DNA from 2 places in the Devosia sp. 1566 genome. Region 2 is predicted to be linked to the other one. Evidence: predicted binding sites of a transcription regulator. Region 2 holds the regulator's gene; the other holds the start of a gene.
What was found. Region 2 encodes LexA, which represses DNA repair genes until DNA is damaged. Its sites were predicted from a motif close to TGTTCNNNNTGTGTTCNG; they were not measured.
Positions count from the first base shown of each region.

Region 1 (5,577 bases), 1.8 Mb from region 2:
CAGGCCCGCATCAGCCGCGCCGCCCACTACTGGCTCTCGCGCCACCCCGCCTATGCCCAAGCCAATCTGCGCTTTGACGTGATTTTCCTTGCGCCCTGGGCTTGGCCGCGCCATCACATCAACGCTTTCGACGCTTCCTAGGACCTCTGCATGTCACTCAAGATCGCCGTCCAGATGGACCCCATTGCCAGCATCAATCCCGCCGGCGACTCCACCTTTGCCATGATGCTCGAAGCTCAGGCGCGCGGCCATGCGCTGGTATATTATACACCCGACACGCTCGGCCTGCGCGGCACCACCGTTTCCGCCCTCGCCGCACCGGTCGAGGTCTTCGACAAGCCCAAGGGCGAGCACTTTAAGCTGGGGGCGTTCACGCGCATCGATCTGGGCGAGCAGGATGTGATCCTGATGCGCCAGGATCCGCCCTTCGACATGAACTACACCACCATCACCCATATTCTCGAGCGGCTGCACCCGAAAACCTTCGTGGTCAATCCGCCCGCTGCGGTGCGCAATGCGCCCGAAAAGATCCTCGTCACCGATTTTCCCAAGCTGATGCCGCCCACCCTAGTGACGCGCGATCGCGAGATGATCCGCGCCTTCCGCCAGGAGCATGGCAACATCATCCTCAAGCCCCTTTACGGCAATGGCGGCGCCGGTGTCTTCTTCCTTCAGGAGGGCGACCATAACCTCGCCTCCCTGATCGAGCTGTTTGAGCTCAGCTTCCGCGAACCCTTCATGGTGCAGAAATACCTGCCCGATGTCCGCAAGGGCGACAAGCGCATCATCCTCATCGATGGCGAGCCCGTCGCAGGCCTCAACCGCATTCCCGCCGAAGGGGAATCGCGCTCCAACATGCATGTGGGCGGCCGCCCGGAACTGTCCGAACTCACCGCCCGCGAGCGCGAGATCTGCGCTGCCATCGGCTCCGCGCTCAAGGAGCGCGATATGATCTTTGTCGGTATCGACGTGATCGGCGACTACCTCACCGAGATCAATGTCACCTCGCCCACCGGCATTCGCGAGATCAAGCGCTTTGGCGGTCCCGATATTGCGGTGATGATCCTTGATGCCATCGAACGGCGCCGCCGCTGACCGTGCCGCTTAACTTAAGGGCGGTGTGCTGATGCCGGTCGATACCTATCTGCTGGCGGTTACCACGTTTTTTGCCACTATCGGCCCCGCCGATCTGGCCGTGGTGTTCCTGGCGCTCACGCGCGACACCTCCTCGCCCGAGCGGCGCCGCCTGGCGCTTCGCGGGGTGCTGATCGGCGGATTGATCCTGCTCTTCTTCGCGCTCTTCGGCGAACCCCTCCTTGCGCTCTTCGGCATTACCTTGCCGGCACTGCGCACGGCCGGCGGCGTGCTGCTGCTCCTCATCGCCATCGACATGGTGTTCGCTCGCTCATCTGGCGGCACCTCCACCACCACCGAGGAAGATATCGAGGCGCGCGACCGCGCCGATATCTCGGTGTTCCCTCTCGCCACCCCGCTCATTGCGGGACCGGGGGCGATCAGCGCCGTGATCCTGCTCATCGCTGGCTCGGAAGGCGATTACGTCAAGGACGCCGCGGTGATCGCGGGCCTGCTCACCATCTTGCTGCTGACCTATGTGATGCTGCGTCTCGCTATCCCCATCCAGCGCTTGCTGGGTGTCACCGGCGCCCATGTGGTGTCACGCGTGGTCGGCGTGCTGCTGTCGGCTTTGGCGGTGCAGTTCATCTTTGATGGCATTGCCTCGAGCGGCATCTTCCGCCCCTTGGCCAGCTAATCCCGCGGCGCCCATTCGTTGAGCGCTCGCGCTCGCGGCGCCCCTTCGTTGAGCGCTCGCGCCCGCGGCGCCGATTCAGGCGCTCGCGCTTCTGGTCCTGTGACAGCCCTCAACAACAAAAAAGCGACCGGCCTTGTGCCAGTCGCTCATTCGCATTTGCTCGGCATGCTTACTTCTTGCCGGTATTGCCGGTGCTGCCGCTACCAAGGCCCGTGATCGGCTTTGCTGTTTCCAGCTTGTCCTTTTTGGGCTTCTTGGCTTCCTTGTTGCTGCGCATCTGACCTTTAGCCATGGCTGTTCTCCTCTGCGCCGGGCTGAGCCCGGAAGACGGGCTGGAATCTAGTCCTCGCCACCGCGGCTGACAAGTGACGGCGCCCTATTTGTAGACGCGGCACCGGCCAGTCGGGGCAAGGGCGGCAAATGAGCGTGGATCGCAGCCCGTCATCAGGAAATTGATCCAGTCATTCCGATCACCGTAAAAGGCGTTGCGGTCCACTTCACCTCGGATGCCGGGCACGACGCCAGTCTGCGTCCACTGCCAGAACGTCCAGCCGCGGTTACGATAGCGCTCATGCGGTTCGGCAGCCGTGGAGCGCAACCAGAACGCATTGGGGAAGTACTCCCCATCCAGCACGTCGCGGTGGAAGTTCATGTCGGTATAGATGATGGGCAGCTTGCCGGTATGGGCTTCCATTGCCGCTAGCATCACCCGGATCTTTTCCAGCGCATCGGCCCGCGATGGCTTGACCTTGCACGAGGAATGATTGTTCCACTCCAGATCCAGAACGGGCGGCAGCGCGTCGGGATCATTGGGCACATTGGCGATGAACCACTGCGCCTGCTCGGAGGCGAGCGAACACCAGGTCATGAAGTGGTAGGCGCCGCGTGGCATGCCCGCATCGCGTGCGGCCGCCCAGTTCCGGCGGAAGTTCGGATCGATGTAATCCTTTCCTTCCGTAGCCTTCATGAACACAAAGGCGATGCCCGAGCGCAGCGCCGTCGAAAAGTCGATATGGGATTGGTAGCGCGCCACATCGATCCCCTGGATCGGCATTTTGCGCGCTCGGTCCACTCCGGCATGGGGCCGGTTGTCCCCGTCGATCGGGCCATAAAGTCCACCGCCGCTCGCGCAGGCGGCAAGCAGCACCACCATTGCCGCCATTGCGGCGCCCTTGAGCATGGAAGAAAAACGGCGCGCGCAGACTGGGGGCATGAATATACTCGTGTACGACCAGGCGAGCCTTTCATTCAACATGGCGCGGTTAAGGGAAGCTTGCGTTAACTCCAATCCGCCGCCTCGTGGTTAACCCCTATTTAATGTTCGCTGAATGTTCTTGTTGGAGCGGCAGTGCTCTGCTAGCCTCCTCCTGTGCTGGGGGAATGGCGTACATGGTAACCCGGGTTGCGACCGTGGCTTTTCAGGGCATCGAGGCGGTGCCGGTCGATGTCCAGGTGCAGATTGCGCCAGGCCTGCCCAAGTTTCTCATGGTCGGTTTGCCCGATAAGGCGGTCAAGGAGTCGAGCGAACGCGTTTATGCCGCGCTGCTCGCCTCGGGCCTCAGCCTGCCGCCCAAGCGCATCACCGTTAATCTCGCTCCCGCCGACCTGCCCAAGGAAGGCAGCCATTATGATTTGCCTATCGCCCTGGGGCTGATGGCCGCGATCGGCGCCATTCCGCAGGATGCGCTGGAAGGTTTCCTTGCCCTGGGCGAACTGGGGCTCGATGGCCGCCTCGCTCCCGTAAATGGCATCCTCCCTGCTGCTATTGCCGCCGGTGCCCGCGACCTTGGCATCATCTGCCCCGAAGCCTGCGGCCCCGAAGCCGCTTGGGCCGGGGAAGACGTCGACATCGTCGCCGCCGAAAGCCTCTTGGCCTTGGTGAATCACCTGACCGGTCATCAGCGCGCCCCGCGGCCACTGCCGCGCAAGCACCTCACCAATGGCGGCCTGCCAGATTTGAGCGAAGTGCGCGGGCAACTCGTCGCCCGCCGCGCCCTCGAAGTCGCCGCTGCCGGTGGCCACAATCTCCTGATGATCGGCCCGCCCGGCGCCGGCAAGTCCATGCTCGCGGCCCGTCTGCCTTCCATCCTGCCGCCGCTCAATCCGCGCGAACTGCTCGATATCTCGATGATCCAGTCCATCGCGGGCGAACTGGCCGGCGGCGCCATTTCCGATCGCCGCCCCTTCCGCGCGCCCCACCATTCCGCGTCCATGGCGGCGCTAGTCGGCGGTGGCCTGCGCGTTCGTCCCGGTGAAGTCAGCCTTGCCCATAATGGCGTGCTGTTTCTCGACGAACTCGCCGAATTCGCGCCCCAGGTTCTCGATTCCTTGCGCCAGCCGCTTGAAGCGGGCGAAACCGTCATCGCCCGCGCCAATGCCCGCGTGTCCTATCCCTCGCGCGTCCAGCTGATTGCGGCGATGAACCCCTGCAAATGCGGTCTCGCCGGTACGCCCGGCCACACCTGCAAGCGCGGCGCCGCCTGCGCCAATGACTATCAGGCCCGCGTGTCCGGCCCCTTTCTTGACCGCATCGATATCCGCATCGACGTGCCCGCCGTCAGCGCCGCCGATCTTATTGCCCCCGCCGAACCCGCCGAAGCCTCCAGCGTCGTCGCCCAACGCGTCGAGCGCGCCCGCGAGCGGCAACGCCAGCGCTTCCTCGAACACGGCGCGCCTGGCATCTACACCAATGCGGCTGCCGGCCCCACCCTGATCGAAACCGTGGTCAACCCCGATAGCGACAGCCGCAAGCTCCTGCTCCAGGCCGCCGAGCGCTTCAACCTTTCCGCCCGCGCTTACCACCGCGTCCTCAAGGTTGCGCGCACCCTTGCCGACCTCGCCGGCGTCGACCGCGTCGCCCGCCCTCACATCGCCGAAGCCCTGAGCTACCGCGTCAACTTGGCCGCAGCGTAAGTCGCGCTGATATTTGGTTAACTGCATCGCGGCTATGGCTAGGGCAAAGGGGAGCCTCAATGCCCAGCGATCAACCGGGAAGGTCGCCCACCAAACGCCCGCCCGCCCGAAAACCGCAGACAAAAACGGCGAGCCGTCAATCGAAGCGGCTGCCTCCCGCCCCTCCGCCAAAGCCAGCGCCTGGGCTCAGAACCGTTGCCGCCATCCTGCTGACCGCCTTGGTTGCCTTGGCGCTCGCCCGGGCCGCACTCCCCGTCTGGTCAGCGGCGGTTTATTTCGCCGCGAGCGCCCTGTCTTTTCACCTCTACCACAAGGACAAGCTGGCCGCTCAAGCCGGTGAGTGGCGGGTCAGCGAAGGCGCCCTCCATGCCATTGATCTGTGCGGCGGCATAATCGGTGGCCTCGTGGCGCAGCAGCGGTTCCGCCATAAAACCCGCAAGCCGAGCTTCGTTCTGGCGACAGCGGGCATTGCCCTGCTGCATCTGCTGGCTCTGGCAGCTTTGGCGCTTGGGCTTGTAGCACCGCGTGGAGGGGCGAGCCTGTTGCCCTAGTGTTCCCACTTGGCTTGCCATTCGGGATAATGCTCTTCCCAGAGCGCCTGCCATTCGCGCACCAGCGCCGCCCGCCGCCGGCCATAGCGCTCCTCGGTGAGCTCGAGCGCCAAAATCCGGTCGGTGCGGAAATTGCGGAATGCATCGCGCAGGCAGCACCAGGCCGCGACCGTCTGCTTGCCCTCGAAAAACGCCACCTGCACCGGCCAGATCACCCGCTCGGTGCGCTGGCCCGCTTCATCGGCATAGCTGATCCGCAGCGCCTTTTCGCAGCGCATCGCCATGCGCACGTCCCCAAGAATGGGCAGGGGCTCGCGCTCGCGCCAGAGCGCCACGGGCCAC
Region 1 covers NZ_CP034767.1:4,033,415-4,038,991, forward strand. The annotation lists partial or broken gene ELX51_RS19205 (YraN family protein) at 1-141, shown strand, start outside; gene gshB (glutathione synthase) at 151-1,095, shown strand; gene ELX51_RS19215 (MarC family protein) at 1,127-1,771, shown strand; gene ELX51_RS20465 (hypothetical protein) at 1,941-2,063, opposite strand; gene ELX51_RS19220 (GH25 family lysozyme) at 2,148-2,984, opposite strand; gene ELX51_RS19225 (YifB family Mg chelatase-like AAA ATPase) at 3,161-4,684, shown strand; gene ELX51_RS19230 (DUF1294 domain-containing protein) at 4,903-5,235, shown strand; gene ELX51_RS19235 (YafY family protein) at 5,232-5,577, opposite strand, start outside.
Region 1: the regulator LexA is predicted to act here: its motif matches at 3,090-3,107, upstream of ELX51_RS19225 (YifB family Mg chelatase-like AAA ATPase).

Region 2 (5,577 bases):
ACCGGGCGATCAAGGCCTGGGTCGTGCATGGTCGCGATGGGCTGGACGAGCTTACGGTCACTGGCCCCTCCTATGTGGCCGAGATCGCTGACGGCAACCTTCACAGCTTCGAAGTCACCCCTGAAGACGCCGGCCTGTCACGCCATGATCCCAATGACCTGCTGGGCGGCGAGCCCGAATATAATGCCCTCGCCATCCACGCGCTCTTTGATGGGGCTCCCGGCGCCTATCGCGACATCGTCCTCCTCAACGCCGCGGCCTCGCTGATCGTGGCCGATGTGGTGAGCGATCTGCGCAGCGGCGCCGCCATGGCTGCCGAAATGATCGACAGCGGCAAGGCCCGGGAAACCCTCGAGCGCCTTGTCGCCATCTCCAATGGAACACCCCCATGAGCGATATTCTCAAGCAGATCGAAGCCTATAAGCGCGAGGAAATCGCCGCGGCCAAGGCCCTGCGCCCTTGGGACGAAGTGGTTGCCGCCGCCCATGAGCAGCCCCCGCCACGCGGCTTTCTCGCCGCCATCAAGGCCAAGCGCGCCCGCGGCGAATACGCCTTGATCGCCGAGGTCAAGAAAGCCAGTCCCTCCAAGGGCCTGATCCGGCCCGACTTCAACCCGGCAGAGATCGCGCGCGCCTATGAAGAGGCCGGTGCGACGTGCCTTTCGGTCCTCACCGACCAGCCCTCGTTTCAGGGCTCGCCGGCGTTTTTGCGCGAGGCGCGCGACGCCACCGCCTTGCCGGTCCTGCGCAAGGATTTCCTGTTCGAAACCTACCAGGTCGCCGAAGCGCGCGCCTGGGGGGCCGACTGCATCCTCATCATCCTTGCCGCTATTGGCGACGATGTTGCCCGCTACCTGCTCGATAGCGCCCGTGAGTGGGGCATGGATGCGCTGGTGGAAGTGCACGACCAGCTTGAGCTCGACCGGGCGCTGGCGCTCGACGCCGAGTTCATCGGCATCAACAACCGCAATCTGCGCACCTTCGAAACCCGGCTCGATACCTCGGTCAACCTTGCTGGCGGCGTGCCCGCGGGCAAGGTGCTGGTCAGCGAAAGCGGCATCAACGGCCACGAACACCTGCAGCATCTCGACCGCACAGCCGGCATCGGCACCTTCCTTGTCGGCGAATCGCTGATGCGCCAGGCCGATGTGGTCGCCGCCACCCGCGCCCTCCTGCAGGGTGTGCCCCAGGCCGCCCATCCATGAGCGAGCCGCAGCTGACCCATCTCAACGAGCGCGGGGAGGCCCGGATCGTTGATATCGGCGACAAGGCAGTCACCCGCCGCCGCGCCCTCGCCCAGGCGGTGATCAGCGGTCGGCCCGAAACCATTGCCGCCATCATGGGTGGCGCCCTCAAGAAGGGCGACGCCCTGGCCGTCGCGCGCGTCGCGGGCATCATGGCAGCCAAAAAGACCGCCGAGCTCATCCCTCTTTGCCACCCCATCCCGCTCACCAAGGTCAGCGTCGAGATGGAGGCGCGCGAGCCCGGCGCCATCACCATTCTTGCGACTGCCGAAACCACCGGCCAGACCGGGGTGGAAATGGAAGCCCTCATGGCGGCTTCCACCGCGGCGCTTACGCTTTACGACATGGCCAAGGGCATCGACCGCGAGATGGTTATTTCCGCGATCTGCCTACTCGAAAAATCGGGCGGCAAGTCCGGCGATTTCCAGCGGGCGCCATGAGCCTGCTCCCGGTTGAAGACGCCCTCGCGGCCATTTTCGCCCGCGTGCCGCCCGCCCGCACCGAGTCGGTGCCGCTTGAGGCCGCCGCCGGCCGGGTACTGACCGAGCCCCTGCTCGCCCGCCATGACCAGCCGCCTTTCCCCGCCAGCGCCATGGACGGCTATGCCGTGCGTGCGGCCGATATCGTGCCGGGCGCGATCCTAGATGTCGTCGGCACCGCCCAGGCCGGCGCCGGCTTTGGCGCGGATATCGCCCCGGGCACCTGCGTGCGCATCTTCACCGGCGCGCCCGTGCCCCCGGGCGCTGATGCCGTGATCATGCAGGAGGAAGCGACCCGCACCGGCGACCGCGTCAGCTTTGCGGCCCAACCTCCCATCGGGCGCAGCATTCGCCCGCTTGGCCACGACTTCCGGCAGGGACAAGAGCTGATTCCGAAAGGCTCGCGCCTGACGCCCATGCAACTGGCCGTCGCGGCCGCCGCTAATTGCGCGACGCTGCCCGTCGCCATGCAGCCGCGCATAGCGCTCCTTGCCACCGGGGACGAACTGGTGCTGCCCGGCACCGCTCTCGGACCGGGCCAGATCGTTGCCTCCAACAGCTTCGGCTTGCGGCCGCTCCTTGCGCCTTACGCCGCCGAGATCCGCGACTACGGGATCGCTCCCGACAACCGGGCGGCGCTTGCCGAGCGCCTTGCCGGCATCTTTGCCGAAGCGCCCGACTTCGTCATCACCACGGGCGGCGCCAGTGTTGGCGACCATGATATCGTGCAGGAAATCCTGCTGAGTCTCGGCGTGCAGCTTGATTTCTGGCGCATCAATATGCGCCCGGGCAAGCCACTGATGTTCGGCACTCTGGGCAAAACCCTGGTGTTTGGCCTGCCTGGCAATCCGGTTTCGGCCATGGTGACCGCCGCCGTCTTCATCAAGCCGGCGCTCCGCCGCTGGCTCGGCGTCGCCGAACCCGCCCGCTGGCACCTGCCGCTTCTTGCGCCCACGCCGCCCAATACCGCCCGGCGCCACTTCATGCGTGCCCAAATGGTGCATTCAAGCCAAGGTGCGGGCTTGCTCCCGATCAGCGAAACCGATAGCGGTCATACCTCCTCGCTGGCCCGTGCCGATATGCTGCTGGTGCAGCCGGAGTACGATCCCGGACAACCCGCCGGCACCCTAGCTGCGGCCATTCCGCTGGACGGGTTCTAAGCAGAGCCAAAGAATTTTCTCCTGCGCCCTTGAGCGTTATTGCAGAACATAACTGGAACACCTATGCTCGTTCAGTCTTTGTTCCGATTCTGCGATTGAAGGGCTCCGATGCTGACGCGCAAGCAACATGAACTGCTGATGTTCATCCATGAGCGGATGAAGGAAAGCGGCATTCCCCCTTCGTTTGACGAGATGAAGGACGCGTTGGATCTGGCCTCCAAGTCGGGCATTCACCGCCTGATCACGGCGCTTGAGGAGCGCGGCTTCATCCGCCGCCTGCCCAATCGCGCGCGGGCACTGGAAGTGCTCAAACTCCCCGATTCGATGAACCCCGCGCTCGGCGGCCGCAAGGCCCGCTTCGAGCCCAGCGTCATCGAAGGCAATCTGGGCCGTGTTGCCGCTCCGCCGCCACGCTCGGGCTGGAGCGATGATTATGTGCGCCCCGTCGCGGTCCCGGTCATGGGCCGGATCGCCGCCGGTACCCCCATCGAGGCCATCCAGAGCCATTCCCACACCATCTCGGTGCCACCCGAAATGCTTGGCCCTGGCGAGCACTACGCGCTCGAAGTGCGCGGCGATTCGATGATCGATGCCGGCATTTTCGATGGCGACACGGTGCTGATCCGCCGCCAGGACGTTGCCGGGACCGGCGAGATCATCGTCGCGCTGGTGGATGACGAGGAAGCCACCCTCAAGCGGCTGCGCCGTAAGGGCAACACCATCGCGCTTGAAGCGGCCAATCCCGCCTACGAAACCCGCATCTTCCCGCCCGACCGCGTCAAGGTTCAGGGCCGCCTGGTGGGCCTGCTGCGTAAATATTGACGCCCAGGGTCGAAAAACTCTGTCCTGTCCTGCTGCGCGGGGTGGGGCAAGAGCGCCACTGCTTGGCGTTCAGGCATCCTTTGGCTGGCTTGCAGCTGGTGAAAGGAACACGGGAAGGCTCCGAGCCGATTGAAGTCGGTGCCCTGCGCGAACTCGCGGAGGAGTCTGGCCTGCAGGCAGAGGCTTTGCGCACGCTGCCATCCAGCAGTGCCATTGCAGAGCAACAGCTTTGGCACTTCGTTGTGGTGAGTGCCGCCGCTCCCGTCCCCGAACACTGGCGTCACTTTACCCAGGATGATGGTGGTCATAGGTTCGAGTTCTTCTGGTGGCCACTCGAGCGCCAACCGGGCCCCGAATGGCACCCCATGTTCCAGCGGGCCCTCGCCCACATCGCTCGCCACGCCTAAAGCCGGAATCGGCCAAGAAATAATCTCTTCGACGGAACTCGATTGCCGCCCTAGGGTCCTCATCAGCCGCACCAGACCAGCGCCTGTATGCCCCCTCCTTCACCCTCCCCCTTGAGGGGAGGACCGGGGTGGGGGTTTAGTCCCTCCTCCGCGAGTGACGTTAGACCCGGCTGGCCACCTCCAATGCGCAATCCGCTCAAGCCCCATACCCCCCGACAATAACTTATCCCCGCCCCCGCCGATCACCCGCATAGTCTCCTCATCCGCGCACCCAAGCGAGATCATGACGAGTGGTTGGTGCGCGGAGGCTGGGGGATCGTGGGTCGCCGCGATCCGGCCGGTGTCCGCAAGAGCCGTGGACCTCTATCGTCCGGTGGTCTTGGGTGAAGAATCGCGATGGCAGCTGCACTGGCCATCGGAACCCTGATGTGGCGCAGGCAGCGGTGCCCGCCAGGGTTTAGTTCGACATCCGCGGAATCTGGCATGCGCCGCAGGAGGGAGCGGGCATCGGCACCCAGTCGCTGTTGGCGGGGCGGAGCTTCCGTTTTGCGCAACGTTTTTTGAGGCAATGCCTCGCCAACGCCGCTCCCAACCGGAGGCCTCGCGCCGACCGGAGTTTCGCCGTGCCTTGGAAACAAAAATCCCCGCCGAAGCGGGGATCTCGAAGTCGTTGTCGGCTGAGCCTAGTGGTTGTCGCGCGGCACGCCATAGGTCTGGGCAATGCGCTGGTAAGCCACTGCTGGCTTGAGTACGGCGCCATTGCCAAGCTGGTCGACCAGCCCGCGCTGGATCTCCTGCCAGGGCGTCTGGTGCGCGGGGTACTTGTAGCCGCCCGCTTCCGCCAGTTCTTGCCGGCGCGTCGCAATCTCGGCGTCCGAGATCAGGATATCGGCGGTGCCATTGTTGAGGTCGATACGCACCCGGTCACCCGTGCGTAGGATGGCCAGGTTGCCGCCCGCTGCCGCTTCAGGCGAGGCATTGAGGATCGAGGGCGAGCCCGACGTGCCGGATTGGCGCCCGTCGCCGATACAGGCCAGCGCGTGGACGCCCTTCTTGATGAGGTAGGCAGGGGGCCGCATATTGACCACTTCAGCCGCCCCCGGATAGCCGATCGGGCCCGCGCCGCGCATGAACAGCAGCGTGTGCTCGTCGATATCAAGCGAGGGATCATCGATCCGGTGGTGATAGTCCTCGGGACCATCGAACACCACCGCCTTGCCCTCGAACATGCCGGGATGCTCGGGATTGGCAAGGTAGCGCTCGCGGAACTCGGGCGAGATCACGCTGGTCTTCATGATCGCGTTGTCGAAGAGATTGCCGCGCAGCACCAGGAACCCGGCTTCTTCCTTGAGCGGCTGCTCGAACGGGCGGATCACCTTCTCGTCCTGGATGGGCGTGTTGCGGCAGTTCTCGCCGATGGTCTTGCCGTTGACGGTGGGTGCGTTCTCGCGGATCAGCCCCTGCTT
Region 2 covers NZ_CP034767.1:1,699,830-1,705,406, reverse strand. The annotation lists gene trpD (anthranilate phosphoribosyltransferase) at 1-392, shown strand, start outside; gene trpC (indole-3-glycerol phosphate synthase TrpC) at 389-1,204, shown strand; gene moaC (cyclic pyranopterin monophosphate synthase MoaC) at 1,201-1,683, shown strand; gene glp (gephyrin-like molybdotransferase Glp) at 1,680-2,882, shown strand; gene lexA (transcriptional repressor LexA) at 2,991-3,704, shown strand; gene ELX51_RS08330 (NUDIX domain-containing protein) at 3,746-4,111, shown strand; gene ELX51_RS08325 (IlvD/Edd family dehydratase) at 4,795-5,577, opposite strand, start outside.